DNA from 3 places in the Sorangium sp. So ce1504 genome. Region 3 is predicted to be linked to each of the others. Evidence: riboswitches for the same ligand, from Rfam matches in the RefSeq annotation. Region 3 holds a riboswitch; each other region holds the start of a gene.
What was found. A riboswitch is a leader RNA that binds a small molecule or an ion and turns the genes downstream of it on or off. The one in region 3 is predicted to bind cobalamin.
Positions count from the first base shown of each region.

Region 1: linked by a shared signal. The riboswitch ahead of WMF39_RS21510 (TonB-dependent receptor domain-containing protein) and the one ahead of WMF39_RS01355 (energy-coupling factor ABC transporter permease) in region 3 are both predicted to bind cobalamin.
Region 2: linked by a shared signal. The riboswitch ahead of WMF39_RS05035 (TonB-dependent receptor) and the one ahead of WMF39_RS01355 (energy-coupling factor ABC transporter permease) in region 3 are both predicted to bind cobalamin.

Region 1 covers NZ_CP150365.1:5,717,475-5,727,219, reverse strand. Annotated here, with positions in the region: gene WMF39_RS21525 (isochorismatase family protein) at 1-317, opposite strand, end outside; gene WMF39_RS21520 ((2,3-dihydroxybenzoyl)adenylate synthase) at 413-2,083, opposite strand; gene dhbC (isochorismate synthase DhbC) at 2,080-3,342, opposite strand; cobalamin riboswitch at 3,585-3,810, shown strand; gene WMF39_RS21510 (TonB-dependent receptor domain-containing protein) at 4,018-6,048, shown strand; gene WMF39_RS21505 (YncE family protein) at 6,042-7,274, shown strand; gene WMF39_RS21500 (NAD-dependent protein deacetylase) at 7,509-8,375, shown strand; gene WMF39_RS21495 (prolyl hydroxylase family protein) at 8,410-8,985, opposite strand; gene WMF39_RS21490 (helix-turn-helix domain-containing protein) at 9,109-9,745, shown strand, end outside.
Region 2 covers NZ_CP150365.1:1,343,680-1,353,424, forward strand. Annotated here, with positions in the region: gene WMF39_RS05025 (hypothetical protein) at 1-275, opposite strand, end outside; gene typA (translational GTPase TypA) at 355-2,241, opposite strand; cobalamin riboswitch at 2,392-2,599, shown strand; gene WMF39_RS05035 (TonB-dependent receptor) at 2,838-5,039, shown strand; gene WMF39_RS05040 (hypothetical protein) at 5,053-5,547, opposite strand; gene WMF39_RS05045 (hybrid sensor histidine kinase/response regulator) at 6,006-7,910, shown strand; gene WMF39_RS05050 (DNA-directed RNA polymerase) at 8,072-8,776, shown strand; gene WMF39_RS05055 (ATP-binding protein) at 8,855-9,745, shown strand, end outside.
Region 3 covers NZ_CP150365.1:338,388-348,132, forward strand. Annotated here, with positions in the region: gene WMF39_RS01320 (hypothetical protein) at 1-404, opposite strand, end outside; gene WMF39_RS01325 (ABC transporter ATP-binding protein) at 401-1,138, opposite strand; gene WMF39_RS01330 (TetR/AcrR family transcriptional regulator) at 1,135-1,845, opposite strand; gene WMF39_RS01335 (CbiX/SirB N-terminal domain-containing protein) at 1,992-3,179, opposite strand; gene WMF39_RS01340 (energy-coupling factor ABC transporter ATP-binding protein) at 3,155-3,976, opposite strand; gene WMF39_RS01345 (CbiQ family ECF transporter T component) at 3,973-4,722, opposite strand; gene WMF39_RS01350 (hypothetical protein) at 4,712-5,053, opposite strand; gene WMF39_RS01355 (energy-coupling factor ABC transporter permease) at 5,050-5,763, opposite strand; cobalamin riboswitch at 5,862-6,069, opposite strand; gene WMF39_RS01360 (enoyl-CoA hydratase/isomerase family protein) at 7,214-8,041, opposite strand; gene WMF39_RS01365 (3-hydroxyacyl-CoA dehydrogenase family protein) at 8,637-9,527, opposite strand.

The sequences.
Region 1 (9,745 bases), 5.4 Mb from region 3:
TGTTTGTCGGGCTGCTGCGTCAGCCCGGGCCCCCAGAGATCCGTCAGCAAGCCGCGCTGGGCCCTCGTCTGCTCGGCGGGCTGCTTCGTGTAGACGACCGGGATCCCGCTCGCCGCGCACCGCTCCCGGAGCAGGCGGGCATTGGCGATCAGCTCGACCATCGGGGACGCGCTCGCGTCGTAGAAGCCGAGGAAATACTCCTGCATATCGTGGATCAAGAGGACGGAGCGCCCCGGGTCCGGCCGCCATGACGCCCGGCTCTCCGGGAGCTCCTCGGCTCGTGGCATGCGATAGGTCTGGATGCGGGGGATGGCCATGGTCGTTCCTCTCTTCTCTCTCTTCTGGTCGCAGCGCTCCTGTCGATGGAACGGGCCGCGGGCGTCGCTGCGCCGCCTGGGCCCGCGCTGTCCTCTCAGGCGCGCGCGCCCTGCGCGAGCCTGTCGGCGATCCACCGGCGGAGCGCCTTCTTGTCCACCTTGCCGACGCTCGTCGTCGGGAGGGCGTCGAGCCACTCGATGCGATCGGGCACCTTGAACTGGGCGACGCCGCGCTCGCGCAGGAAGGCGTTGATCTCCCTCGCTGGCGGCGGCTGCCCGCGGGCCACGAGGAACGCGCACGATCGCTCGCCGAGGTGCGAGTCCGGCATGGCGACGAGCGCCGCGTCGCGCACCGCCGGGTGGGCGAGGACGTGGTTCTCGACCTCCTCGGCCGCGATCTTCTCGCCGCCGCGGTTGATCTGATCCTTGGCGCGGCCCTCCACGACGAGGTAGCCCTCTCGGGTCCGCCGCACGAGATCGCCCGTGCGGTAGAAGCCGTCGCGCGTGAACGCCTTCTCGTTGTGCGCGTCGGCCCTGTAATACCCGCGGATCGTGTAGGGCCCTCGCGTGAGCAGGTGACCGACCTGTCCGGGCTCGACGTCGCGGTCGTCGTCGTCCACGACGCGGACCTCGTCGTGGGGCGAGATGGGCCGCCCCTGCGTCTCGAGCGCGATCGCGTCGGGGTCCTCGAGGCGGGTGTAGTTGACGAGCCCCTCCGCCATCCCGAACACCTGCTGCACCTTGCAGCCCAGGGTCGGCCCCACGCGGCGCGCGACCTCCGCGGGGAGCCTGGCGCCGCCCACCTGGAGCACCTTCAAGCTCGACAGGTCGTGCCGCGCCGTCCGGGCCGACTCCAGCCAGACCGAGGCCAGCGGCGGCACGAGCGCCGTCAGCGTGACCCGCTCCCGCTCGATCCACGGAAACGCCTCGTCCGGGCTGGGCCGGCGGCAGAGCACCACGCGGCCGCCGGCGTGGAGCACGCCCAGGCTCCCGGGCGAGCTGAGCGTGAAGTTGTGCGCGACGGGGAGGACGGCGAGGTAAACGCTGCCCTCGTCGAGCCCGCAGATCTCCGCGCTGGCCCGCACGCTGTAGAGGTAGTCGTCGTGCGTCCGCGGGATGAGCTTCGGTACGCCGGTGCTCCCGCCGGACAGCTGGAAGAAGGCGACGTCCGCCGCGGCGGGCTCCGGGAGCTCGACGGGCTCCCGGTCCAGGCCGGAGAGCGCGGTGTGCTCGCCCGGATCGCCGGCCACGAGCACGTGCCGCAAGGTCCTGACGTCGCGCCGGATCTGGCTCGCCAGCGCGCGGTAATCGAACCCGCCGTCCCGGTCGGCGATGACGTAGGCGACCGCCTCGGTGTGCTCGCAGAAATACGCGATCTCGGCGCGCCGGTGCGCGGGCAGGGCCAGCACGGGGAGCGCCCCGAGCCGGAACAGCGCGAAGCAGACCTCGAAGAACTCCGCGATGTTCGGGAGCTGGACGACGACGCGATCCCCCGGCCGGAGCCCGAGGTGCAGCAGGCCCGCGGCGAGGCGATCGGCGCGCCGATCGAGCTCACCGTAGCTCAGCCCGCGATCGCCGCTGACGAGCGCGATCCGATCCGGGTGCCGCGCGGCCCGCTCGCGGAGAAGGCGCCCGAAGGTCTCGCCGCGCCAGTAGCCGGCGCGCCGGTAGAGATCGGCCATCTCGGCCGGCCACGGAGTCCAGCCGTCGAGCGCCTGCGGTTGCGCCTGCGCGGGCGCCTGCCGGCTCTCCTCCGGAGCGCTCATGCCCTCTCCGGCGCCTGGTTGAGGCCGAGCGCGTTCAGCATGGTCCCGAGCTTGGCGGTGGTCTCGGCGAGCTCGTGCTCGCCGTTCGAACCGATGACGATCCCGGCCCCGGCATAGAGGCGGAGCGCCCGGCCGGCGACGTCGGCGCAGCGGATGACGACCGCCCACTCGCCGTCGCCGCTCGCGTCGGACCAGCCCACGAGCCCCGTGAAGAACCCGCGATCGAACCGTTCGATCGCCTCGATGGCGTCGCGGGCGCGGTCCGTGGGGTATCCGCACACGGCGGGGGTCGGGTGCAGCGCGGTGGCCAGCTTCATCGAGGAGATCGAGAGATCGCGCAGCTCCCCCGTGAGCCGGCTCGACAGGTGCCACAGCGTCGGGGTCTGCGTGAGCGAAGGCTCGTCGGGGACGCTCAGGCGCCGGCAGAACGGCCGGAGCGCGGCGGCGACGGCGTCGACGACGATCGCGTGCTCGTGCCGGTCTTTCTCGGACGCGAGCAGGGCGATCGCCCGCCGGCGGTCCTCGTCGGGGTCCGGGCTGCGGACCGCGGAGCCGGCGAGCGGGTTGGCGATCACCCGGAGCCCGGAGCGGGACAGGAGCAGCTCCGGGCTCGCGCCGATGAGCGTCCGCGCGCGCGAGGTCGGGACGCCGCGCTCCGCGCTGGAGAGCCCCGCGGTCGGATCCGAGAGGTTGGCGGCGAACGTGTAGCCGTTCCGGTTCTGCTGCGAGAGGCGCTGGAGGACGAGGCGGAGATCGACCGGCTCTCGCAGGACCATCTCCAGCATCCTGGAGAGGACCACCTTGCTCAGCGCCTCGGACCGCATCAGGCCCACCGCCGTCTCGACGCCACGCACGTAGTCGCGGGGCTCGGGGACCTGGCGCAGCTCCTGGACGGTGATCGGCAGGTGCGACCGCGGCGATTCCGACGTGTGGTTGAGCGGGCCCGCGCTCTGGATCGCCCTCGGCACGATGAGGTGCGCCGGCGATGTGCTGTTGAACGGCACCGCGCCGACCACCATGGGCAAGCCCTGGCCGGCCCTCGACGCCGCCGCGAGCACCCTCGTGACGCGGTCCGCGAGGCGATCGCCCTGATCCGCGCCGTTCGGCTCGAGGATCATGTCGTGTACGCCCTGCGCGAGGAGGGTGCGTGTCGGCGACGCGAAGAAGAACGCCGACTCAGGGGTGTATTGCTTCAACAGCTGCCCTGCATTCACCGCGGGCAGCGCGACAGAGGCCGGTATCGAGATGGAACTCGTCACATTCAGCTCCGATGGGCGTCGAGAGCCACGTGGGCTCGGATCATCGGGCGCTGGACGTCAGGTCTCGGGCCGCTCGTTTCTGATAACTGATAAAGAAAATCAGTTTCAAGTAAGTCATGGCACGCGCGTGCAAGACTGTCAAGGGACTCCCGGTTCTGTCTCGGGTGTGCGTCGCCGGTGGGCCGGTGGACGCGGCGCTCCGGGCCTTCGCTTCTGCGTTGACATCCTGCGTGACGGGTGCGACGAGTCGCCCCGCCATCGGTGCTCGTCCGGCGATCCCTGGCGAGCTGAAAAGGGAACCCGGTGAGAATCCGGGACTGCCCCCGCAGCGGTGAACGGGAACGACCATCACCAAGAAGCACTGGGCACGCACCAGAGCAGCCTGGGAAGCGGTGATGTGTAGGAGAGCGACCGGCGACGGCCGCAGCGCCCGTGAGTCCGAAGACCTGCCGAAGGTGCGCGCGCCGGTGCTCTGGCGCGCGCTGACCTGAGCCTTCGAGGGGAAGGCGCGCAGGCTCTCGACCACCTCGCTCGCGCGCGGTGCCGTGGCCCGTCACGCAGCCTCCTCGCTTCGGCTCTCAGCTCACCCGGAGCAGCGCTGGGTCGACGCGGGCAGGCGGCGCGTGAATGGTTGATTCCTCTGATCGTCGGTCGCGTCGGCGCCGGAGCGCCGGCGTGGCGTGCTGGCTCTGGCTCGCCGCCTGCAGCGCCGTGGCGGCCCTGCCGGCCGCCCGCGCCGACGATCCGCGCAGGCCGGAGGCCGAGCAGGAGGGCGGTCGGGCTGCCGCTCCGCCGGGGACAGACCCGCTGGAGGTGCGCGTCGAGGGGGATCACATGCGCGCGCCCGCGCCGCCCAAGGACAGGTCCGTCGCAGGGTCGGTGCTGGGCCGCGAGCGCCTCACCGGCGCGGGGCTCGGGGCGGCGGACGTGCTCCGCACGCAGCCGGGCGTCCTCATCATCGAGTCGGGCGGCTTCGGCGGGCCGGCGACCGCGGCCCTCCGGGGAGCGACCGCCACGCAGACGCCGGTGTACCTCGCCGGCGTCCGCCTGAACGACGACGTCGTGGGGACGGCGGATCTCTCCCTCGTGCCCCTCTGGCTCATCGAGCGCATCGAGATCTACCGCGGCCACGCGCCCATCGAGGCCGACCGCCTCGGCCCCGGCGGCGCGATCTTCTTCGAGCCGCGGCGGCCTTCCCGGACGACGGCCGGCGCGGGCGCCATGGCGGGCTCGCTCGGCGCGCGGCGCGGGTGGGCGTTCGCCGGCGCCAGCGCGGGCCCGGTGAGCGCGATCGTCGGGGTGAGCGCGGAGGCCGCGGAGAACCGCTACGCGTTCGTCAACGATGGCGGGACGCTCTTCGACGAGAGCGACGACACCCTGGAACGCCGGCAGAACGCCGACGTGCGCACGATCGACGCCTGGGCGCTCGCGCGCGTCGAGCTCGGGGGCGGCGCGATCGTCGACGTGATCGCGAACGGCACCGGCCGCGAGCAGGGCGTGCCGAGGCTCGCGCTCCTGCCGTCCCGCGAGGCGCGGGGGGAGTCGCGGCGCGCGCTGACGTCCGTCGCGGCGCGGGTGCCGTTCGGCGGAGAGGCGCAGCACACGCTCGAGGCGCGCACCTCGTTCATCGAGGCGCGGTCGGAGGTCCATGATCCCCTCTTCGAGCTCGCGCTGCTCACGCCGGAGCTCCGCCTCGCCGGCCGCCGCCTGGAGCAGACGCTCGGGGCGACGCTCTCCTTCGCCGACCGGCTCCGGGTGCGGCCCGTGCTCTCGGTCGCGCGCGAGGGCATCTCGCGCGCGCCGGACGACGTACCGCTCGCGCGGGCGCGGCGCTCGTTCGCGCGCGGCGCCGTCAGCGCGGAGGCGCGCCTCGGCGAGGGGCTCGCGCTGCACGCCCTCGCGAGCGGGGAGTGCCACGCCACCGGGGCGGACCGCGAGCGCCCTTGCGACGTGCTCGTCCCGACCGGGCGGGTCGGCGTGGAGGCGGGGAGCGACCGGCTCCGGCTCCTCGCGACCGTGGGCCGCTACGTCCGCGTCCCGACGCTCGGCGAGGTGTACGGCGTCTCCGGCGTCGTCCACGGCAACGCGGAGCTCGCGCCGGAGTCGGGCGCCACGATCGAGGCCGGGATCCGGGCGCAGACCGGGCGCGGCGCCGTGCTGCGCGGCGCCTTCATCGACGTGTTCGCGTTCGGGAGCGCGGTCTCCGGGCTCGTCGCGTACGAGCGCTCCGGCCAGGGCTACGTGAACCCGTACAACGTCGGCCGCGCCCGCGTCGTGGGCGCGGAGCTCTTGGCCGGGGTCGAGGTGACCCGGTTCCTCCGCGCCGAGATCGCGGCGACGCTGCTCGATCCGCGGGACACGACGCCGGGGCGGACGACGAGGAACGACCTCCTCCCGTTCCGCTCGCGCCTCGTCGTCGCGCCGCGCCTGCACGCCGAGTGGAAGCGCCCGGGCGGCGCCGTGTTCTCGGGCGCGTCGGGCGAGATCCGGGCCGTGTACCAGTCGAGCCGGTACGCCGATCCCGCCGGGCTCGGCGTGATCGCGGAGCAAGCGACCCTCGACCTCGACGCGGAGGCGAGGTGGCTCGGCGGGCACCTCGCGGTGAGAGGCCGCGTCGCGGACCTCCTGGACGCGCGGCGTACGGATGTCGTCGGGTTTCCGCTCCCGGGACGGAGCGTGTTTTTCACACTGGAGTCAACATGGTGAAGATCAGACTGTTTGCGTTCGCGATCTCGATTCCGATCCTCGGGTGCAACGTGGATTCGCCGCCGCCGTCGACGGGCGGCGTCCACGGCGGCGGCGACGGCGACGCGTGTGAGAGCGGCGTCGTCATCGTGACGAGCGACTACCAGTCGACGAACATCGCTGTGTCGGCGCTCGACGGGACCACCCTGTCGCCCTCCTTCGTGTCGAGCGGCGCGGCGAAGCCGGGGCTGAGCCTCGCGCTGTCCGGCGACGTCGATGTCCCGGGGGCGGCGCCGCCGTCCGGCCGCGTGGTCCTGCTCGATCGGTTCGGCACGAACGTGATCACCTGGATGGATCTCGAGACCGCCGAGGTCCTCGCGCAGCTCCCGGTCGGGCAGGGGTTCGAGTCGAACCCTCAGGACTACATCGAGGTGGGCGCGGACCGCGCGCTCGTGTCGCGCTACGGGAGCAACCCGAGCCCTGGCGTGGAGCCGTTCGACGAGGGCGGCGATCTCCTGATCGTCGACACGAAGGAGTACTCCATCGCGGGGCGCATCGCCCTGCCGGAGGAGGAAGAGGGGCTCCTGCCGCGCCCGTCGGGGATGGCGCGCGTCGGTGACGAGGTGGTCGTGGCCCTCGGACGGCTCGCCGCGGACCTCTCGACCGCGGGCGAAGGGCGCTTCGTGGGCGTCTCGCCGGAGCAGGGCGCCGTCACATGGACGGTCGACGTGCAGGGGCTCTACGGCTGCGGGCGTCTCGCCGTGTCGCCCTCGGGAGAGCGGCTGGCGGTCGCCTGCTCGAGCCGCTTCGACGCCGAGGCGATGGAGTACGACCCGGCGACGAGCGACATCGTGATCTACGACGCTCGCACCTCGCCCCCGGAGGAGATCGAGCGGCTCGGCGTGGCCAGGGCGCTCGGCGCCGCCGTCCAGCCGACGCTCGCCTTCGCCTCCGAGGACGTCCTCCTCGGGACGGCCTACGCGGGCGGTGCGTTCGCCGGGGACCGCGCCTTCTCCGTGAGCATCGCCACGGGCGAGGTCACGACGCTCGCCGAGGCGACCCAGTCCTACGCCTTCGGCGGCGTCCACTGCTCGCCCGGCTGCGGCGATGTCTGCCTGCTGAGCGACGCGGAGAGGAGCAAGCTCCGGCGCTGGAAGGTGGCGGCGAACGGCGCGCTCGAGCCGCTGGAGGACGCGACCGTCGACACCGAGATCGGGCTCCCGCCGCGAGGGATCGGCGGGCTCTGATCGGCCCCGCGGGCGGTACGTCGATCGACGTCGTGGAGATCGTTCTCGCTCACCGGCCCCGGATCCACACCGAGTTCGCTGTTGAGCCCCGGGCTGAAGCCCGAGGCGCCCACATGGGACACCACGTGTGGTGGTGCGGTGGGCCGGTCAAGCGAGATGTTGTGGTGAGCTCGTTTGCATGATTGCGCGGTGGACGCTGGCGGTGCGCGCCGTGGCGGGCCACAACCCGGGCATATGCCGCTCAGCGAAGCGCGTCCGGCCGATCCGCTCGACGACCTCGTCGCGCTCCTGCGCGGCAAGCGGATCGTGGCGCTGACGGGCGCGGGGTGCAGCACCGAGTCCGGCATCCCCGATTATCGAGGACCCGAGACGCGGCGCCGCGCGCGGAACCCGATCCAGGGGCGGGAGTTCTCCCGCTCGGCCGAGATCCGGCAGCGCTACTGGGCGCGCGCCGTGATCGGCTGGGAGCGGTTCTCCAGGGCCGAGCCGAACCCCGCCCACCGCGCCCTCGCGCGGCTCGAGCACGCGGGGCAGCTCGAGGGCCTCATCACGCAGAACGTCGACGGCCTCCACCAGGCCGCGGGCAGCCGTCGCGTCATCGAGCTGCACGGGACGCTCTCCGAGGTCGCCTGCCTCGCGTGCGGCGCGATGGAGCGGCGCGCCGCCCTCCAGGAGCGGCTCCTCGCGCAGAACCCCGGCTGGCTGCGCCGCGCGGCCGACCTCGCCCCCGACGGCGACGCCGACCTGCCCGCCGAGCACGTGGCGGGCTTCCGTGCGCCGCCGTGCCTCCGCTGCGATGGGCCGCTCAAGCCGCGCGTCGTCTTCTTCGGCGAGAACGTGGCCCGGCCGATCGTCGACGCGGCGTTCGCGCTCGTGGACGCGGCGGACGCGCTCCTCGTCGTCGGCTCGTCGCTGGCGGTCTTCTCGGGCTACCGCTTCGTGCTGCGCGCCGCGCAGCGAGGCACCCCGATCGCCATGATCAACCTCGGCTCCGCGCGCGGCGAGGAGCTCGGCGCGCTGAAGATCGAGGCCCGCGCCGGCGAGGTGCTGCCGCGCCTCGCCGAGGCGCTCGGCGCCGGCGCCACCGCGGCGCCGGGCTGAGACGCCGAGCGCCGGCGCACGCGCGGCGCTGGCATCACCCGCGCCGGAACATCACGTCGCTGCGGAGGACGTACTTGCTCCCCCGTGTCACGGCGGCGCCGCGGTGGAGCCGGCGGTGCTCGAACAGGAGCGCCATCCCGCGCCGCGGGGCGATGCTCCGGCCGCCCCAGAAATCGGTCGTGCCGCCCTCGAAGTCGTCGTTCAGGTAGATCATCGCGGTGAACAGGCTCCGCTCGCCGCCGGATCGCACGAACGAGCCGTCGCCGTGCCAGTTGAAATATTCGCCCTCGGTGTAGCGATAGTAGCGGAATCGCTCGTTCAGCCCGACGGCGCGGTGGAGGCCGAAGCTCGGCGGCGTCCAGGGCGCGAGCCGCTCCCAGAGGCTCGCGGCGAGGTCCGGGTCGTCGATCATGACGCGGCCGTTCTTGCGCACCTCGAGGTTGATCACCTCGCTGCCCCCGATCGGCGCCTGCTCGAAGCCTCGCGCCTCGGCGAGCGCGATGAAGCCCTCGCACTCCTCGGGCGACAGGACGTTCGTCACCGTGAAGATGCGGAGATCGTCGGTGTAGTCGGTGCACTGGGCGGTCCGTTCGGCGTGCAAGGTGCTCATGCGTGAAGCGTGGGTCCGGGCGGACCGGATCCGGAAGGGCGGGATCCGGGCAGGACCGGGCAGGACCGGGCAGCGCGGTGGACAGGAGAGCGCCGCATCGCCGATGATCGAGCGCTCGCACCGATGGCACGGGTCTCCAGGGCGGGCCGCGGCGCGGAGCCCGCGGTCCGCTTCAACCACACGCTCCTCCAGCGGGCGCGGCTCGATCTCGACCTGACGCAGGAGCAGGTCGCCGCGTCGATCGGCGTCGACGTGCGGACCTACCGCCGCTACGAGTCGGGCGCCGTCAACGATCCGCGGCTCGGCTTCTCGGTCCGGAGCCCGTCCCGGCGGCGCATCATCGAGCGGCTCGGCGCCGAGCTCGGCCTCGCCGAGGCGGAGCTGCTCGTCGTCGAGGCCGAGGCCGAAGCCGCGCCGGCGGCGGATCCCGCCGCAGAGGAAGCGGGTGCGGCGAGCCAGGCCGCGGAGGCGCCCGCCGGGGCGGGGAGGGCGCTCGCGGGGGCGGGGAGGGCGCTCGCGGGGGCGGGGGAGGCGCCCGACGAGGAGGCAGCGGAGAAGGCGCCGGCCGGCGCGCCCGCGCCGTCGCAGGGAGCCGCCCCGGCATGGCGCCCGCTGCACGCGCACACGCTCCAGCGAGCGCGGCACTTCGTCGGGCGCGCGGAGATCCTCGATCGGCTCGCCGCGTGGGCCGACGGCTCGCCGCCGCGCCCCCGGGTGATCGCGCTCCTCGGCGTCGGCGGGGCGGGCAAGACCGCGATCG
Region 2 (9,745 bases), 1.0 Mb from region 3:
TGCTCGGAGAGCAGGTCGGCGCAGCGCGCGCGACACCGGAGCTCCGGACACGTGACGCCGTCGAAGAGCGAGCAGAAGAAATCGCACGAGGCCCTCTGCTCTTCGATGGAGGGCCCGCCGGAGCTCGCCGACGGAGAGCTCTGGGCCGCGCCGGCGCCCCCGGCGCCGTCGGAGCTCCCGGGGAGCCCGTCGACGACGACGGCCCCGCCGCAAGCGCCCGCCCCCGAGAGCGCGACGAGCGAAGCCAGGAAAGCGAAGAGCAGCGGCGTTCTCATCAGGGCATCCTATCGCGCGGCAGGCACGGCAGGGGCGCGCGTCGGGCGCGTCGGGCGCGCGTCAGGCGTCCGATGCCGCTCACTCCACCGCCTGCGATTGCTCGATCGCGTCCTCGCGGCGCTCCCGGCGGTTGCACGCGAGCACCTTCTTGCGGACGCGCACCGCGTCGGGCGTGACCTCGACGAGCTCGTCGCCGTCGATCCACTCCATCGCCGTCTCGATCGTGAGCAGCCGCGGGCTGGCCAGGAGGACGTTCTCGTCCTTGCCGTGGTTGCGCACGTTCGACAGCTTCTTCTCCTTGATGACGTTGACGTCGGTGTCGTTCGGCCGGTTGTGCTCGCCGATGATCATCCCCTCGTAGACCTCGACGCCGGGGACGATGAAGAACATGCCGCGCGGCTGCAGGTGGTGCAGCGCGTACGGGGTCGCCACGCCGACGCGATCGGCGACGATGGCGCCGGTCGGGCGGCGCATCATCGGGCCGCCCCAGGGCGCCCAGCCGTCGAACATCGTGTTGAGCAGGCCCGTCCCGCGCGTCGCCGTCAGGAACTCGCCGCGGAAGCCGATGAGCCCGCGCGACGGCACCCGGAACTCGAGGCGGGCGCGGCCGAAGCCGGGGTTCGTCATCTTCACCATCCGGCCGCGGCGGGAGCTGAGGCGCTCGGTCACGATGCCGACGTAGGTGTCCGGCACGTCCACGACCACGAGCTCGAGCGGCTCCATCACCTCGCCGTCGATCTCGCGCGTCACCACCTCGGGGTTCGAGAGCTGCATCTCGTACCCCTCGCGCCGCATCGTCTCCACGAGGATCGCCAGCTGGAGCTCGCCGCGGCCGAGCACCACGAACGTGTCGGGCACCTCCGTCGGCTCCACCCGGATCGCGAGGTTCTTCATCGCCTCGCGCTCGAGCCGCTCCTTCAGGTGACGGCTCGTGAGGTACTTCGACTGCTTGCACTTGCCGGCGAAGGTCGACGTGTTGACGCCGATCTTCATCTTGATCGTCGGCTCCTCGACGACGATGCGCGGCAGCGCCTCGGGGTGCGCCGGATCCGTGATCGTGTCGCCGATCGTGACCGCGTCGAGCCCGGCGATCGCGATCACCTCGCCCGCGACGGCGCTCTCGACCGCGACGCGCTTCAGCCCCTCGTAGGCGTAGAGCATCTTCACGTAGCCGCGCGACTGGCCGCCCTCGCCGAGGAGCGCGACGTCGGCGCCCGACCGGGCGGTGCCGCGGACCACGCGGCCGACCGCGAGCCGGCCCACGTAATCGTCGTGGGTCGTGTTGCAGACGATGACCTGGAGCGGACCGTCGGGGTCGCCGGAGGGGCCGGGAACCCGCTCGAGGATGGTCTCGAAGAGCGGATCGAGGTCCTTCGCCTCGTGCTCGAGCTCGCGCTTCGCCTGGCCGAGCTTCGCCACGGCGTAGAGCGTCGAGAAGTCCATCTGCGCGTCGCTCGCCTCGAGGTCACAGAAGAGGTCGAACACCTCGGAGAGCACCTCGTGGGCGCGCGCGTCGCTCCGGTCGATCTTGTTGATGACCACGATGACCGGGAAGCCGCGCTGGAGGCACTTCGAGAGCACGAAGCGCGTCTGCGGCAGCGGGCCCTCGGCGGCGTCGACGAGGAGGAGCGCCCCGTCGGCCATCATGAGCGTGCGCTCGACCTCGCCGCCGAAGTCGGAGTGGCCGGGCGTGTCGACGATGTTGATCTTGACCCCGCGGTACCGGATGCTCGTGTTCTTCGCGAGGATGGTGATGCCGCGCTCCCGCTCGAGGTCGTTCGAGTCCATGACGCGCTCGGCCACGACCTCGTTCTCTCGGAAGGCGCCCGACTGGCGGAGCATGTGATCGACGAGGGTCGTCTTCCCGTGGTCGACGTGGGCGACGATGGCGATGTTGCGGAGATCGTTACGGGGCATATACGGCGGCGGCCGTGTAGCACGCGACCCACGGAGGAGCGAGCCCATCCTCGCTAGAGCCCGAACGTTCGGCCTGCACGGCAGGCCCGCGTCGAGGCGCTCGGATGGAGAGCGCGAGGCGCGCGCATGGCGCGAGAGCGGCGCGCGTCGAGCGGGCGAGCGGAGCGGTAGCGATTGACAGCCGAAGGCGCACGGCCATAGGGTGCGCGCCGTGCTGGTGCCCGGGCGTTCGCCTGGGCCGAAGAGGGAACCCGGTGAAACTCCGGGGCTGCCCCGCAGCGGTAAGCGAGAACGACCTCCACCCCAAGCACTGGCCCGACGAGGGCTGGGAAGCGGTGGACAGTAGGGAGCCGGTCAGACCGGAGCGCTCGCGAGCCCGAAGACCTGCCAGCGCCCGGCGGCGGGAGACATCCGGCGCCGGTTCGACCTGGGAGCCTCGAGGGAGGCGGTGAGGTCCGAGCCGGTGCAGCTCTGCCTCTGCCACGTCCCGGATACCGAACCGCCCCCCGCGTCGCCTTCCGGTCGCCCGCGGGGGCGACAGGTCGGTCCAGCGCACCGTGCGATGGCCAGCCATTTCGTCCTCGCGGAGCTCGACGCGAGCGGCCCGACGCCGCTCCGCGCGATTGCGGCGAAGGAGGACACGAATGCTGCGCGAGACGGTCACGACGAGCCACGGGCACCGCCATCCATTTCATCTGCTCGCCGCGTTATCCATGGTGCTGGCCGCCGCGCGGCCCGCGCGCGCCGAGGGCGACACCCTCGGGTCGCCCGCTGCCCCGCCGGAGGCCGCCGCTGCAGAGCCCACCGGCGAGGGCGCGCCCGCTGGCGACGCCGCGATCGAGGTCACGATCCAGGCGGAGAAGCCGGGCAGCGAGGCCGCGTCGCGCGTCTCCGTCGGACACCGGGAGCTCGAGCTCCGGCCGAGGCTCCGGCCGGGCGACATCCTCGAGTCGGTCCCCGGGCTCTTCGCCGTGCAGCACGCGGGCGGCGGCAAGGCGAACCAGTACTTCCTCCGCGGATTCGACGCGGATCATGGGACCGACGTCGCCTTCTTCGTCGACGGCGTGCCCGTCAACATGGTCAGCCACGGCCACGGGCACGGCTTCACCGATCTCTACTTCATGATCCCGGAGCTCGTGACAGGGCTCGACGGGTACAAGGGGCCTTATTACGCGAGCATCGGCGACTTCGGTACGGCGGGCGCCGTCAACCTGCGCTTCGCCGAGAAGCTCGAGGAGAGCTACGCGCAGGTCAGCCTGGGGCAGTACGGTATCCAGCGCGGCCTCGTCATCGCCTCGCCGGATCTCGGCGACGCGTGGCGCGCGGTGGCCGCGGCGGAGATCTACCGGAACGACGGGCCGTTCCTGAGCCCGGAGCGGCTCGAGCGCTTCAACGTGTACCTGCGGGCCACGCACGATCTCGACAACACCGGGAAGATCCAGATGACCTGGATGTCGTATGGATCGACCTGGCACGGCTCCGGCCAGATCCCCGCGCGCGCCGTGTGCGGCGAGGGCGAGCAGGGCGGGTTGAACCCGCCGCCGTCGGCGTTCGGACAGCCGTGTATCGACCATTTCGGCGCCGTGGATCCGACCGAGGGCGGGGCGACCGAGCGGCACATGGCGTCCGTCGCGTACTCGACCGCGTGGCGGGACGCCGATCTGAGCGCGCTGGCCTACCTCGTCCGCTACCGCTTCACGCTGTACTCGAACTTCACCTTCTTCAGCGAGGACCCCGTCCACGGCGACCAGATCGAGCAGAACGACGACCGCACGGTCGGCGGCGCCGATCTCCGCTTCCGCAGGCAATACGAGATCGGCGGGGCGAGGTTCACGACCTCGCTCGGCGCGCAGATCCGCGCGGACGCGATCGACAAGTCCCTCCACCACGACGAGGCGCGCGAGCGGATCGAGGAGAAGAGCAGGACCCACGTCGATGAGAGCCAGATCGGCGTCTACGTCGAGCAGGACGCCCGGCTCCGGCGCTGGCTCCGCGTCGTGCTCGGGGCGCGCGCGCAGTGGATCGACGTCAACGTGGACGATCCGGGCGAGGACCTCGAGGCGGCGGGGAACAGGTCGAGCGGCGCCCGGGGACAGATGCAGCTGCTCCCGAAGCTCACGGCGATCGTGTCGCCCGTCGAGGGGGTCGATCTCTTCGCCCACTTCGGGCGGGGCTTCCACTCGAACGACGCGCAGGGCGTGGTGCTGGGGCAGGGGGCGGCGACGCTGATCACGCCCGCGACGGGCTACGAGATCGGCCTGCGGGTCGCGCCCTTGCGCGGGCTGTCGCTGAGCGGGGCCGCGTTCCTGCTCGACCTGGACTCGGAGCTGGTCTGGAGCGGCGACGCGGGCGCGACCGAGGCGTCGGGGCAGACGCGGCGCTACGGGATCGAGATCGGCGGGCGCTACCGGCTCTGGAGCTGGCTCTTCGCGGACGTGGACGCGACCTTCACCCGCGCGCGCTTCCGCGAGAACGCCGGCAACGCGAGCGCGGTCGCCCTCGCGCCGACCCAGACGCTGACCGCGGGCGTCGGCGTCCGCCCGACGCTCGGCGCGTTCACGCCGTTCGCGGCGCTGCGGGTCAAGGCGATCGGCGCTCGGCCCGCGACCGAGGACGAGTCGCTCACCGCCGAGGGGTTCACGGTCGTCGACGCCAACGCCGGGCTGCGGTGGAAGAACGTCGAGGTGGCCGTGGACATCCAGAACCTCTTCGACACGACGTGGCGCGAGGTCCAGTTCGCGAGCGAGTCGCGGCTGCAGTACGAGCCGGCCGCGGTCACCGGGATCCACTACTCGCCGGGGTGGCCGTTCACCGCGATCGGGCGGGCGACGCTGTACTGGGAGTAGGCGCAGCGCCGGCTCATGTCCGGCGGAGGTCCTCGCGCAGCGCGTCGAGCGATGCCCGGAACGCGGCTTCGCTCACGGCGGCGCCCGTCGCTAGGGGCAGGAGCTCTGCGAACATCTGCCAGGCTTCCCGGATGTCACATACCCTGTGCGGATAACGCTGACGGGCAATGAGCGTGAGCCCTGTCACGACGCTGCGAACCATCGCCGCCTGGAACCCCGAGCCCTCGAAGACGACCGCTGAGCACCTGATGGTTGCGCTCGCCTCCGCGAGGAAGCTCGCGATCGCCCTGCGCGCGGGCGCCGACGGCAACGACGCCCCGCTCTCGACGAGGGTGAGCAGCCCTATGCCGCGCGGGTGCTTCTTCGCGAACTCCGCGCACGCGTCGCTCAGGTGGCGCGCGGCCTCCTCGGTCGTCTCGCGGCGCCAGATGACGCAGAAGATCTGGTGCCAGGAAGTCAGGACGTAGTCCGGTTGTCTGGTGACCAGGTGCCAGGGGTCAGGATGCATGATCGTGCTCGTTCTGGAGCGGTCGCAGCGGAGATGCTCGCGGCGGCCTCAGGGTACACCGGCCAGGGTACACCGGCGTCTCTTTCCCCGCGACACGCACGCACACCAACTCGAGCGTGAGCCACCGGGCGTCGATAACGGATCCGCGCCGCGCGCTCTCGGCGCTGATGGGCAAGACAGTACCGGTGCCGTCGAGGTTGGGTGGCTCGCACTGGCCACGTTCGATGGCGCCACAATCGATGAGTCCGTCTTGACAGTCTCGAACCGCTCCGGCGGGTAGCCGTGGCCCTGCGCGGCCGCTGGCGGGCGCCCTCGACGCCGGCCCACGCGGCAATTGCTGTGCTCGTCACTCGCCGCTGCCGGCCGCCACGATGACCGCTCGCAGACGCGGAGAGCAGGACGGGAACGGAGAGCCTCGCCGCGTGGCAAACGTGTACCCATGCTGTAGGCTGTGCCGCATGGATCCGACGGGGCTCGGCGCCGATCTGCAATTCCGCACGCTGGTCGAAGGGGTGAAGGACTACGCCATCTTCATGCTGGACACCGAGGGGCGCGTGATCACGTGGAACGCCGGCGCCGAGCAGATCAAAGGATACTCCGCGCGAGAGGTGATCGGCTCGCACTTCTCGCGCTTCTATCCGGCCGAGGCGATCGAGCGGAGGTGGCCACAGACAGAGCTCGCCGAAGCGCGGCGCGTGGGCCGCTTCGAGGACGAAGGCTGGCGCGTGCGCAAGGACGGCTCGATGTTCTGGGCGAACGTCATCATCACGGCCCTCCACGGCCCCGACGGCGAGCTGCGCGGCTTCTCCAAGATCACGCGCGACCTGAGCGAGCGCAAGCGCCAGGAAGAGTCGCTGCGGCAGAGCGAGGAGCGCTTCCGCACGCTGGTCGAAGGCGTGAAGGATTACGCCATCTTCATGCTCGACCCCGAGGGCAGGGTGACCATGTGGAACGCCGGCGCGGAGCGGATCAAGGGATATTCCGCGCGAGAGGTGATCGGCACGCATTTCTCGCGCTTCTATCCGGCCGAGGCGATCGAGCGCGGCCGGCCAGAGATGGTGCTCGCCGCCGCGCGGCGCGAAGGCAGCTTCGAGGACGAAGGCTGGCGCGTGCGCAAGGACGGCTCGATGTTCTGGGCGAGCGTCCTCGTCACGGCCATCCGTGGCCCGGGCGGCGAGCTGCGCGGCTTCTCCAAGATCACGCGCGACCTGAGCGAGCGCAAGCGCCTGGAGCAGATGGAGTCCAACGCGCGCCAGATGGAGGAATTCGTGGCGATGCTGGCGCACGAGCTGCGCAATCCGCTGGCGCCGATCGCCAACGCGACAAGCGTCCTCAAGCTCGAAGGCCAGGGCAACGCCCAGGTCGTCTGGGCAGCCGGCCTGATGGAACGGCAGCTCGGTCAGCTCGTGCGGCTCGTCGACGACCTGCTCGACGTGAGCCGCATCACGCGCGGCAAGATCGCCCTGGAGTCCAAGCGGATCGACCTCGCCGACGTGGTGACGCGCGCGGCGGAAGCGTCCCGGACCTGGATCGACGCGCGCGAGCAGACCCTGGAGCTGCAGCTGCCCGCCGAGCCGCTCGCCATCGTCCCGGGCGACCTGGCGCGGCTCACGCAGGTGGTGAGCAACCTGCTGCACAACGCGGCGAAGTTCACGCTGCCGCGCGGCTCGATCCGGGTCACCGTGGAGGCGGACGACGCGCACGCGATCCTCCGTATCCGCGACAACGGCGTGGGGATATCGCCCGAGCTGCTGCCGCAGGTGTTCGATCTGTTCACGCAGGGGGATCGCGGCCTCGATCGCGTCGAGGGCGGGCTGGGCCTCGGATTGACGATCGTGCGCCGGCTTGTCGAGCTGCACGGCGGGACGGTCCAGGCGCTCAGCGAGGGGCCCGGCCGCGGCAGCGAGTTCATCGTGCGATTGCCGCGGCTGACGCGCCCCCTCGCGCCGCCGACGGTGGGCGCGCCCGCAACGAAGGCCGGGCGCAAGCTGCGCATCCTCGTCGTCGACGACAACCACGACTCGGCCGAGAGCATGGCGCTGCTGCTCAAGCGCATGGGCAACGACGTGCACGCCGTGTTCGACGGCCCTTCAGCGCTCGAGCTCGCGGCGCAGCTCCAGCCCGATGTCGTGCTGCTCGATATCGGCATGCCGGGCATGACAGGGATTGACGTCGCGCGCGCGCTGCGTCGCACTCCCGGCCTCGCGGGCCTATCGCTGTTCGCGATGACCGGTTACGGCCAGGAATCGGACCGCCGCATGACCCGGGAGGCCGGGTTCGACGTGCACCTGGTCAAGCCGATCCGCGCGGAGGTGCTGAAACAGCACCTGGCGGACATCGCCAATCGTCCTGGAGCCGGCTGAGCGCCTCATCCCGTCGCGCGCCCCGGAGGCGGCGGCGACTCCGCCGTTGCGTCGCCAGGCACCCTCGCGGCGGGCGGCTCGCTGTAAGCTGCGCCCGGCCGCCCCGTTGCGAAGAGGTGCGCCGCGGCGATCTCGCCGGGGCCTCCTCAACGAGGGCTTCCATGCCGTTCTCCGTCCACCCGACCCACGCCGCGGCGCGCTGGCGCCTGTCCACGGCGTCCGCCCCGCTCTTCCTGGCGCTCCTTTCGCTCCTCCTCCTGGGCTGCGGCCCCCGCCTCGTCCCGTTCACGCACGAGCTCCGGGTGCAGCGCGACCTGAGCGACAGCGACGTGAAGAACCTGCAATTTTACGTTTCGCACCCGATCGCGCTGCGCCGCGAGCTCACGGCCGAGAGCTCGCAGGTGACGAGCAGCCACAAGCTCCTGCTCGTCTCCGGGAAGGTCATCGAGGAGGTCGTCGTCGAGGAGCGCACGCCCGGCGTGGTGGTCGCCGCTCGCGGCGGCGCCCTGTCGGTGAGCTTCGAGCCCGGCGCGTCGCTCACGTTCTCCGCAGGCCCCGAGCTCTTCGCACCCGCCCCGCCCGCGCCGCCCGCGCCGTCGTTCCCGGGCTTCGCGACCCCGCCCGATCCGTTCCCCGGCAACGCGGAGCCGCTCCTGGCCAGCCCGAGCGCCTCCGGCGACGGCAGCGGCCCCGGCGGCAACTACTGGCTCGCGGCCGGGCCCGGCCGCGAGATCCGTTACCAGGGCAAGGTGTTCTCGGCGATCGAGGACAGCCTGCGGGCCCACCTCCTGATCGACGCCGACGCGCTCGAGGAGGTCGTCGAGCGGCGCACCGTCCTCCCGGGCGTGCGCCTCCCCGCCCGCTGACGCGCGGAGGCGCGCCCCGCCGCGGGCCGGGGCGCCGTTGCGAGGGCGCGCGCCCTGCGCTTCCATGCCGCTCGCCTCGTGACCACGCCGCCGCCGCCCCCGCCCGCCGCGCTCCGCGCCCCGCGCGTCCGCGCAGAGCTCGTCGCGACCGGATGGGAGCTGTTCTCGGCGCTCCTGTTCCTCTCCGCCGTCGTCCCCGCCGCCCTCACCACGCCGTGGCCGGCGATCCTCCTGCTCGCCTCCCTGGCCGCCTCGGCCGCGTTCTCGGGCGCGCTCACCCGCCGCGGCGACCGCGGCTTCGCCGTCGCGGCGGCGATCCGCACCCTCTCGTGGCCGCTCGCGGTCTTGCCGCTCGCGTTCCGAGGCGCCCCGACCGTGCCCCCCTCCTGGCCAGGGCCGCTCGGGATCGGCCGCGCGACGCCGCCGTCGTGGCTCGGCCTCCTGGTGACCGCGGTCGCCTTCGGCGTCATGGCGGGCGGCATGCGCCGCGCGATCTACCGCGCCCTGCTCCGCGAAGGCGCCGTCGAGGGCGGCGCCGGAGACGCCGCCTCGGCGCGCGCCCTCGCCGCGGCGCTCCGGCCGAGGCTCGCGGAGTCGGCGGCGACCGCGGGCATCGTCGGCGGGCACGTCATGCTGCTCTTCTGCGTCGCGTTCCTCCGCACCCAGAGCCAGGTCGTGTTCCAGGCGTGGTTCGAGGTCGTCCCCCTCCTCGCCCTCTCGGGCACCCTCGGCTTCACGCTCGCCGTGCGCCCCGCCACGCGCCCGATCCTGGCCGCCCTCGCGGCCGGCCCTTCCGGCGCCCGCGCCCTGCTCGGCCGTGGCCTCGCCCGCGCCGAGCGGCTCCCCGACGTGCTCGCCTCCTTGAACTTCGCGCTGTGGCTCGGGTGCACCGCGATCGGCATGGCCTACGTGCGCGTCGGCGCCACCTCCAGCGTCGCCGACGCGCTCATGCAGCTCGGCTTCGGCGCG
Region 3 (9,745 bases):
GTGAAGTAGGCGGCGCCGGCGAGCTGGGTCGCGACGTGCAGGGTCACCATCACCGCGCACGCGCTGAGCGCGCGGAGCACGAAGTAGCGAGGGATCGAGAGCGGCTTGCTGGCGAGGAGCGGCAGCACGCCGGTGTCGCGCTCGCGGAGCACGACGCCGCTGGCGAGCACCACGGGGATGAACGCGATCACCTTGTTCATCGTCAGGTCGATCCACACGTACATGAAGACCTGGAACGGCGCGGCGTCGCCGAACCACGCGGCGATCGCGGCGCGCACGTGATCGGGCGGCCGCGCGAGCACGACCGGGATCGCGACCAGCGCGTAGACGAGCATCGCGACGCAGAGCCAGGTCTTCCGCTCGCGGAGCGTCGTGAGGTAGTCGAGCCAGAGGAGGCGGATCACGCGGCCTCCCTGCGCACGAGCGCGAGGTAGAGATCGTCCATGGTGCGCGCCCCGTGCGCGTCCTTGAGGCGCTCGACCTCGTCGCAGGCGACGAGGCGCGAGCGGTGCATCACCGCGACGCGCCGGCAGAGGGCCTCGACGTCGGAGAGGATGTGCGACGAGAACACGATGGTGACGCCGCGCTCGCGCGCGAGCGCGCGGAGCACCTCGAGGAGCTCGTGGCGGCCGAGGGGATCGAGGCCCGAGGTCGGCTCGTCGAGCAGGAGCACCGCGGGCTCGTTGATCAGCGCCTGGGCGATGCCGACCTTCTGGGCCATGCCGGTGGAGAAGCCGCGCAGGGGGCGGTCCGCCTCGCGCTCGAGCCCGAAGCGGCGCAGGAGGGCGCCGGCGCGCGCGGCCGCGACGTCGCCGGGCAGCGCGAACATCGCGGCGATGTAGTGGAGGAAGCCGCGCGCCGTCATGTCGGGGGGCAGCGAATACGACGCGGGCAGGTAACCCGCGTTCCGCCGGACCTCGAGCGTCTCGTGGACGACGTCGCGCCCGAGCACGCGCGCGGTGCCCGCGGTGGGCCGGGTCAGGCCGAGGAGCATACGCAGCGTCGTGGTCTTGCCGGCGCCGTTGTGCCCCATGAAGCCGAAGATCTCGCCGGCCGCGACGCTGAAGCTCACGCCGTCGACGGCCGTGACCTTCGCGAAGCGCTTGCCGAGCGCGTTCACCTCGATCGCCTGGTTCATCGCTTGCTCCTTGCGCGCGACGCGGTCGCGCGCTGCTCCATGGGAATCGCCGTCGTGGAGGTCGTCTCCGTGCGGGTCGCTGCAGGACGCGCGGCCAGGCCGGCGCGAAAGATGTCGGCGATCGCGTCGAGCGTGCGCTCGCCGGCGAAGGCGCAGAACGACGTGATCAGCCCGAGGTGCTGGGGCGCGAAGCGCAGCACGCCGAGGACGAAGGGGATCGCGTCGCGATCGACGTCGGGCCGGATCTCGCCGCGCGCGATGCCCTCGTCGACCCAGCCGTTGATCTGGGCGATCTGCGCCTTCGCGGCGGCGGCGCTCGCGGCGTCGTCGAGCGGGCGGAGCGCGCGGAGGTCGGGATCCTCGCGGAGGAGCTTGCCGAAGAGCGGCTCGGCCGCCTGCTGTCGGTAAGCGAAGCGGAGGGTCGCGACGAGGCGATCGAGCGGGGATTCCAGGCCGAGCACCTCGGCGGCGAAGCGCGCGCGGATCGTGGCGAACGCTTGCTCCACCACCTCGCGCAGGAGGGACTCCTTGTCGGCGAACTCGAGGTAGAGGGCGCCCTTTGCGCAGCCGGCCTCGGCGGCGACGGCGTCGAGGTTGGTGCCCTTGAAGCCGCGCTCGACGAAGTGGCGCTTGGCGGCGTCGAGGATCCTGGTGCGCCGCGCAGGGTCGCGGGGTCTGTCGGGGCGGCGGACGGGCACAGAACTCATATGACTGAATCGGACATATGAGTCAACCGGGGCGGCCCTGGCGCGGGACGTGGGCAGGGCCACGACGGCCGAGATGGCGCGCGGGCTGCGGGGGAGGCTCCGCGCGTCGGCGATTCACGCTCGAGGGCGGCGCCCGGCGCCGCGCCTCACTGCATGATGTCGTCGACGAGCCGGGCCACCAGCCGGTCGCCGAGCAGGTGCTCCTCGACGAGGTCCTTCGCGTCCTCCTCGCGGACGCCGCGGTACCAGACCCCGTCGGGGTAGACGGCGACCGTCGGCCCCTCGCCGCAGCGCCCCATGCACGACGTCCTCGTCACGCGGATCTGCTGCTGCTGGCCCGCCTGCTTCACGAGGCGGCGCACCGACTCGAGCAGCGCCAGGCTGCCGCGGTCCACGCAGTCGGCGTTCCCGCAGACGAGCACGTGCTTGCGCAGCGAGCGGTGGGCGTGCGGGTGGTTCGACGCCTGCGTGTGCGTGAGCGTGTGGCGCACGCTGTAGAGCATCGCCTTGAGCCCGCCGACCTCCCGGGCGAGCCCCGGCAGCGCGGTGCGGTACATGCACGTGTCGCAGGGGAGCGGCGCTTCACCGGCGAACGCCTGGCGCGCGCGCTCGTCGATCAGGCCCTCGAGCGCGCTCGACCGGCCGAGGTGCGGCGCGAGCGACGCCCGGATCCACGGGTATGTCGACGAGAAGCGGTCGACCTGCTCGGCGAGCTTCGTCATGAGCCGCCCGGCGAAGAGGAAGTAGGGGACCACCACGACGCGCTCCGGTCGGTGCCGCGCGACCCGCTCCAGCGTCTCCTCGACCGAGGGCCGGGTGACGCCGATGAAGGTCGGCTCGACGAGCTGGAGCCCGCGGCCCTCGCCGATGAGGCGCGCCGTCTTGCAGAAATCGCCGTTCGCGTCGGGGTCGCTCGACCCGCGCCCCACGATGACGAGCGCCGACCGGGCCCGCGCGGCCGGGTCGGCCGGCAGCGCGGTCGCGGCGCGCTCGAACGCGATCTCCGCGAGCGCCGGGTGCACGCCGAGCGGCCGCGCCGCCGAGAAGCGCACGCCCGGGTGCGCGGCCCGCGCCCGCTCGAGAGCGAGGGGGATGTCGTTCTTCACGTGCCCCGCCGCGAACAGGAAGAGCGGCACGACCGCCACCCGCGACGCCCGCGCCGCGAGCGCCGCGAGCGCGTCGGCGAGGTGCGGCGTCGCGAGCTCGATGTAGCCGTGCTGCACGGCGATCTCGGGCCGCGCCGCGGCGTAATCGGCCACGATCGCCTCGAACTCGGCGTTCGACGCGGCGTCGCGGCTGCCGTGGCCGATCAGCAGGAGACCGTCGTCATGCACGCGAGCGCCTCCTCCAGGGTGAGCGGGAGCCCCGCGCCGCCCCGCGGCGGCACAGGGCTCATCCGGGTCCAGAGCTCGGCGACCCACGGCCGCCGCACCCGCGCCCGCGCGAGGAGCTCCCCCCGCGCGAACACCTCCCGCGGCGGCCCGTCCGCGAGGACCTGACCGTCGCCCAGCAAGACCGCGCGCGAGGCGAAGAGCGGCACGAGATCCACCGCGTGTGTCGCGGTGACCAGCGTGGTCCCCTGCTGCTCGGAGAGCGCGCGCAGCGTCTGGCACAGGGCGAGCTCGCCCTCCGGGTCGAGCCCCGCGGTCGGCTCGTCGAGCAGCAGCACCCGCGGCCGCATCGCCAGCATCCCGGCGATGCACGCGCGCTTGCGCTCGCCGAAGCTCAGCGCCTCGATGGCCCGATCGGCGAGGTGGGCGATCTGCACGGCGGCGAGCGCCGCCTCGGCGCGGCGGCGCGCCTCGGGCGCGGGCAGGCCGAGGTTTCGCGGGCCGAACAGGACGTCGTCGAGGAGCGTCGCGCCGAGCAGCTGGTCGTCCGGGTCCTGGAGCACGAGCGCGGCGCCCGCGGCGACGGCGTCCGAGGGCGAGGCCACGCGGCGGCCCGCGATCTCGACGCCGCCGCCGGGCGCCGGGAGGAGCCCGACGAGCGTCCGGAGCAGCGCGGTCTTGCCGGCGCCGTTGCCGCCGAGCACCGCGACGGACTCGCCCTCGGCGACGTCGAGGCGCACGTCGCGCAGCACGGGCTCGCCGCGCCGGTAGCCGAGCCGGGGGGCGCGCAGCGCGATCATCCGGCCTCTCCCGCGGCGACGCTGAGCCCGAGGGCCGCGAGGGCGGCGGCGGCGAACGCGACGTTCGCGGCGGGCGCGCTCGTCCTTCGGTCGGCGACGGGGAGCTTCCCCTGGTAGCCGCGGAGCTGCATCGCGAGCGCGGCGCTCTCGGAGCGCTCCAGCGTCCGGAGCGCCACGACGCCCGCGACGGCGCCGGCCGAGCGCGCCGCAGCGCCGGGGCGTGTGAACCCACCGCGGAGCGCGGCGGCGCTCCACGCGCTGTCGGCCGCGCGCTGGAGCACGCCGGCGAAGCGCCGCGTCAGCGCGAGCAGCTCGACAAGGGCCGCGGGGACGCCGAGCCCGGCGAGCGCCGCCTCGAGCTCGGCGGGCGCGGCGGCGCCGGCGAGCCACCGGAGCACCGCGGCCGCCGCGAGGACGCGCGCGCCGATGGCCACGGCGCGGCGGGCCCCCTCGGCCGTGATCGCGTCGGCCGGGAACGGCGCGCCGGGGAGGAGCGGCGTCCCCGGCGTGAGCGCGAGCGCGAGCGCCGCCGCGACCGCTCCGATCCACGCGGCGGGCGCGGCGGCGCCGAGGACGGCGCGCGCCGGCGTGCCCTGGAGGCGGAGGGCCGCGCACGCGAGGAGGAGCAGCGCGGCGGGCGTGACGGGCGAGCGCGCGCCCGCGGCGACGCAGCACGCCGCCACGGCGGCCCCGAGGCGGAGCCGGGCGTCCACGTCGCGGAGCCGCGCGGGCGGGTCAGTCCGCACGGAGGCCTTCGCCGACGGCCTTGCCCGCCGGCGCGCCCGCGCGCTCGACGAAGAGCACGCGCGAGAAATAGCCGAGGGCGAAGCCGGCGAGGAGCCCGGCCCAGAGGAACGCGAACAGCAGGAGGTCGCCCTCGAGGCCCGCGAACAGCGGCCCCGTGTCGTGGCGCCCTGCGTCCTCGGCGACGCGGCGCACCACGGCCTCGTCGACGCCGTCCCAGGACGCGTTGCCGCAGGCGGCGAGCCAGAATGAACCGGCGAGCTGGAGCGCTGCCGCGCACGCTCGCCGCGCGAGCGGCGCTGACAGCGGGCGCTGTCCGAGCCGCCGCGTCACGACACCCCCGGGGCGAGCCGGACGACCTGGAGCCGGTCCAGGATGTCGGGCCGCCGGGCGCGCAGGAAGGCGAGCGCCCCCGCGGTCATGACGCCCTCGAGCAGGCCGAGCGGGAGCTGGGTGGGGACGAAGGCGAGGGCGACGCCCGTGAACATGGACGTCACCGATCCCTCGCCCGAGAGCCCGAGCGCGAGCGCGAGCGCCGTGGTGGCGTAGGTTGCCCAGTCCGACGTCACGCCCGCGAGGAAGCCCGCGACCCAGAGGTTCGCGCCGCAGCGCCGCGCGACATGGAAGGCGAAATATCCGGTGAAGGCGCCCGCGATGCCCATCGACGCGACGTCGGCGCCGAGCGTGGTGAGGCCGCCGTGCGCGAGGAAGAGGGCCTGGATAAGGAGCGCCACCACGGTGACGAGCACGGTCATCCAGGGGCCGATGAGCACCGCCGCGAGCCCTGTGCCGCACGGGTGGGAGCAGGTCCCGGCGGTCGGCACCGGCACGGGCATGCACGAGATCGCGAAGACGGCGGCCGCGATGAGGCCGACGAACGGCTTGTAGAAGGCGTCCTGCTCGGTGCGGCGCCGGAGCAGGTGGAGGGCGATCGCGACGAAGGGCAGGGCGAGCGCGTTCCAGAAGGCGCACCAGCCGAGCGGCAGGACGCCTTCCGCGAGGTGCATCGCGGCCGCGGGCCGGGGCGCGAGGAGCGTCCCCAGGGACACGGCTGCGATCGACAGTGCGCGGCCGTGAAGACCGATTTCGGCGCTCCGGGTGAAGTCCGCACCCGAACGCCACGAAGACGTGCGCAAGCTGCACCTCGTGGGAGGCTCGGGTAGGTCTCCCGGCTCATGGGTTCAGGGAGCTGATCGAGCTCCCAGCGCTGCGTCCACCTTCCCAGGCCTCTTCCAATGGGGCCCAGTGGTCTTCGGAGGCAGCTCCCCACTCACGGTGGCGGGACCGCGCCGGTTTTGCACCGGCTTCCCTGTTATGCCCCGGAGGGCACCCGAGGAATGGATTGTCAGGCCGGTGCTCGGTAATCCCGTTTCGTGCCCGGCGTCAAGGACGTCGCGCCCCGATCGTGGAGGAGGGTGCTCAGCGGGCGCTGCGTGCGGCATGGCATGTCAGACGAGCTCCCCGTCGAGCGCGGGCCAGCTCCGCCTCGCGCGCTGCCCCGCGCGTCGGCCGCGTATCCTGGCGGCGCGATCGCGCGAGCCGGGCGCGTACCCGGGGGCGCGGCCCAGGCGAACCCGGGTGCGTCGACCCGGGGGCGCGAGCTTCCGCCGTGCGCGGTCCGGCCCGCCGCGAGCGCCCTCGTCCGCGGCATCGGTGCGGCGGTGATGCCTGCGCTGGTGGACACCCCGCCCTCTGGGGGCGCTGCCGAGGCGCACGAGGCCACCGCTGCCGAGGCGCGTCGCGCGCCTGTCGGCGCCCCCCATCGAGCAGGCATGGGCGCCGACGAGCGATCGAGGCCCTGTCATGTGCGATGGGCGAGGCCGAGAAATTGACCCAGACGCATCACGCGAAGAGTCGTCGAGCACACGTCTTGAATTATGTCCCCCTTAGATAAAACCTGTTTACTTTGTCGCCGCGCGGGCGCAGCCCCCGTCTCGGTTTGGGCCCGCACGAGGGCCTCTCGTGCGCTTGAATACAGGAGCCGGCGCGTTCCTTCCGCAGTGTGCTTTGTTCGTCCTGGCTCTTTACTCGGGAGCAGGTGTCCGGTGTACGGCCTGCTGCCTCGTGGCCTCTCTTATTGAAGAGATGAGGGATTTCGTGTTCGCTCGTCTCGGAATGCGAGACGAACGCTGCGCTGGGCGCTGTCTCTGGTGGAGGGGTATGCCCGGCTCGAACGTGAATCCCCGCAGATCGGGTGTGTGTGGGTCGCGCGCCCGCCTGGCTGCCTTCGCGCCCGGAGCGCTCTGCTCGCTCGGCGTGCACGCGTTGCACTTTGTTATCGACAATGCGCCTGCGGATGCCACAATCTGACTACCGCATGCGCACCGGCGCGGACCCCCCAGCCCGGAGCGCATGCGGTCTTTCTTCTGCACCGTGGCGGACGTTCAAGACTCCGGCGCGGTTTCCCTGCCGCGGTCATTCTGGGCCCCCCTCCAGCGTGATGCGCGGTATTTTTTTTTGCCCTCGAGCGCGCGGTTCGCGTCTTCCGAGGTGTCACTTTCCGGTGAACGTGGCCTGCGATTTCGCCAGGAACGCTTTCATTCCGACCTGTTGATCTTCGCTGCCGAAGAGCGCCGCGAATGCCTGGGCTTCCAGCTCGTTGGCGGCGGCGAGGTCGAGGCTCTCGCCGCGCAGGAGGACGCGCTTGGCGGCGGCGACGGCGAGCGGGCCGCGCGAGGCGATCTTGAGGGCGGTCTCGTGGGCGCGCGCGAGGAGCTCGGTCGCTGGGAAGACGGCGTTGACGAGCCCGATCGACAGCGCCTGCTGGGCGGTGATCATGTCACCTGAATAGACGAGCTCGCGCGCGCGTCCGGGCCCGACCCGTCGAAGCAGCCGCTGGGTCCCGCCGAACCCCGGGATGACGCCCAGGTTCACCTCGGGCTGGCCGAGTTTGGCGCCTTCGGCGGCGTAGATGAAGTCGCAGGCGAGGGCGAGCTCGCAGCCGCCGCCCAGCGCGAAGCCGTTGACGGCGGCGATCACGGGGAAGGGGGCAGTCTCGATGAGCTCGGCGAGCCGGTGGCCTGCGTCGGCGAACCGCTTCGCGGCGATGCTGTTCATGGTCGCCATCTCCGCGATGTCGGCGCCGGCGACGAACGCCTTGCCGGCGCCGGTCAGCACCGCCGCGCGGACCTCGTTGCCCTCGGCGGGCGCGAGGAGGTCGCGGAAGGCCGCGGTGAGCTCGCCGAGGACGGCGGGGTTCAGGGCGTTGAGTTTGTCGGGCCGCTGGATGGTCACGGTGGCGACGTGATCCGCGCGCTCGACGGCGACGAACTGGAGCGTACCGCGAGCAGGGGCCCCCGGCTGCTGTTCTTGAGCGGTCATGGAGCGTGGTTAGCAGCGCCCCGCGCCGGGGGGAAGCGCCTGCCGTGGGCCAGGGAGGGCGTCATTCCGTGTCCTCCCGATCCCGCTGTGTCGAGGCCGTTGCCGAGCCGACGAGCGAGCGATTTCCAAGCGAGCGATTTCCAAGCGAGCGATTTCCAAGCGAGCGATTTTCCGGAGGAGTCACGCGCCTGTTCCGGGACACGGCCCTTCGCTCGATGATCCGAACTCACCGCTTGAGTGCGGGTGCGCGCGACATGACGGCCCTGCTGCGAGCCGCGTGCAATCGTGGGCAGCCGGGCGGACCGCCCGTCCTCCGAGCCGCACACCCGTGTTCGCCTCGCGCGTCTACCGTCGTCGCTCCCCCGTCATCATCCCCCCCCTGGAGAGAGCCAGGGAGGGAGGGGGCGCCGCGCGGGGGGCCGGCGGGGTAGGGCCCCACGAATCCGAGCGCCGGCCCGCTCCGTGCGACGCCCTCCCGGACCGGCTCCGCCGTTCAGCCGGCCATAGCCCCCCAAAAGGCGCGAGTTCGTGGGAGGGGCCCCCGCCGGCCCCCCGCGCGGCGCCCCCTCCCTCCCTGGCTCCGTGGCAGCCTCCTCTACACCGCCCGCCCGCTCTTCTGCCCCTTCTCGTCGTACACGTAGAACCCCCGCCCGCTCTTCTTCCCGTACCACCCCGCAGCCACCAGGTTCCGGAGCAACGTGGCCGCCCGGTACTTCGAGTCCCCGAACTCCCGGTGCAGCACCTCCGCGATCGACAGCACCGTGTCGAGCCCGATCAGGTCCGCGAGCTCGAGCGGCCCCATCGGGTGGTTCAGCCCGAGCCGCGCCCCTGCGTCGATGTCCTCCGGCGTGGACAGCCCCTCCTGGAGCGCGAAGCACGCCTCGTTGAGGAAGGGGATCAGCATCCGGTTCACGATGAACCCGGGCTGGTCCTTCGAGGTGATCACCGTCTTGCCGAGCCCCACCGAGAGCGCCCGGACGGCCTCGTACGTCGCGTCCGACGTCTGGACCCCACGGACGAGCTCGACAAGCTTCATCAGCGGCACCGGGTTCATGAAGTGCATCCCGATGACCAGCTCAGGCCGGCCGGTCACCGCCCCGAGCCGCGTGATCGAGATCGACGACGTGTTCGACGCCAGGATCGCGCCCTTCGGCAGCGCCGCGTCGGCGAGCTTGAAGATCCCGCTCTTCACCTCGAAGCTCTCGGTCACCGCCTCCACGGCCAGGTCGACCCCGGCCAGGCCCGCCATCCCGTCGGCCACCGCGACGCGGCCGAGGAGCGCCTCCCGGGCCTCCGCGGCCAGCTTGCCCTTCTCCACCTGCTTCGCGAGAATGGCGGCGATCTGGGCCTTGCCCGACTCCGCCAGCGCCCTCGAGACGTCGCACAGGACCACCTCGAGGCCCGCGGCCGCGGCGACCTGGGCGATGCCTCGCCCCATCTGGCCCGCGCCGATCACCCCGAAGCGCTTGATCGTCGTAGCTTCCATGGCCGCGGTTGATAGCCGAAGCCGAGAGCGCGGTGAACCGCCCTCGCCCGCGGCCCGACGGCCCGCCCGCTCGGACGTCCACGCGCCACAGAAGCAGAAGCGCGCGAAAGCTCCGCCCGACCTTCCAGGCCCGCGGGGGCGAGGAACCTTGAAACCGTGTCGTCCGCCCGGCTATCTTCGCCCGGCCCGTGAACGGACCGGACCGAATTCGCGAGGTC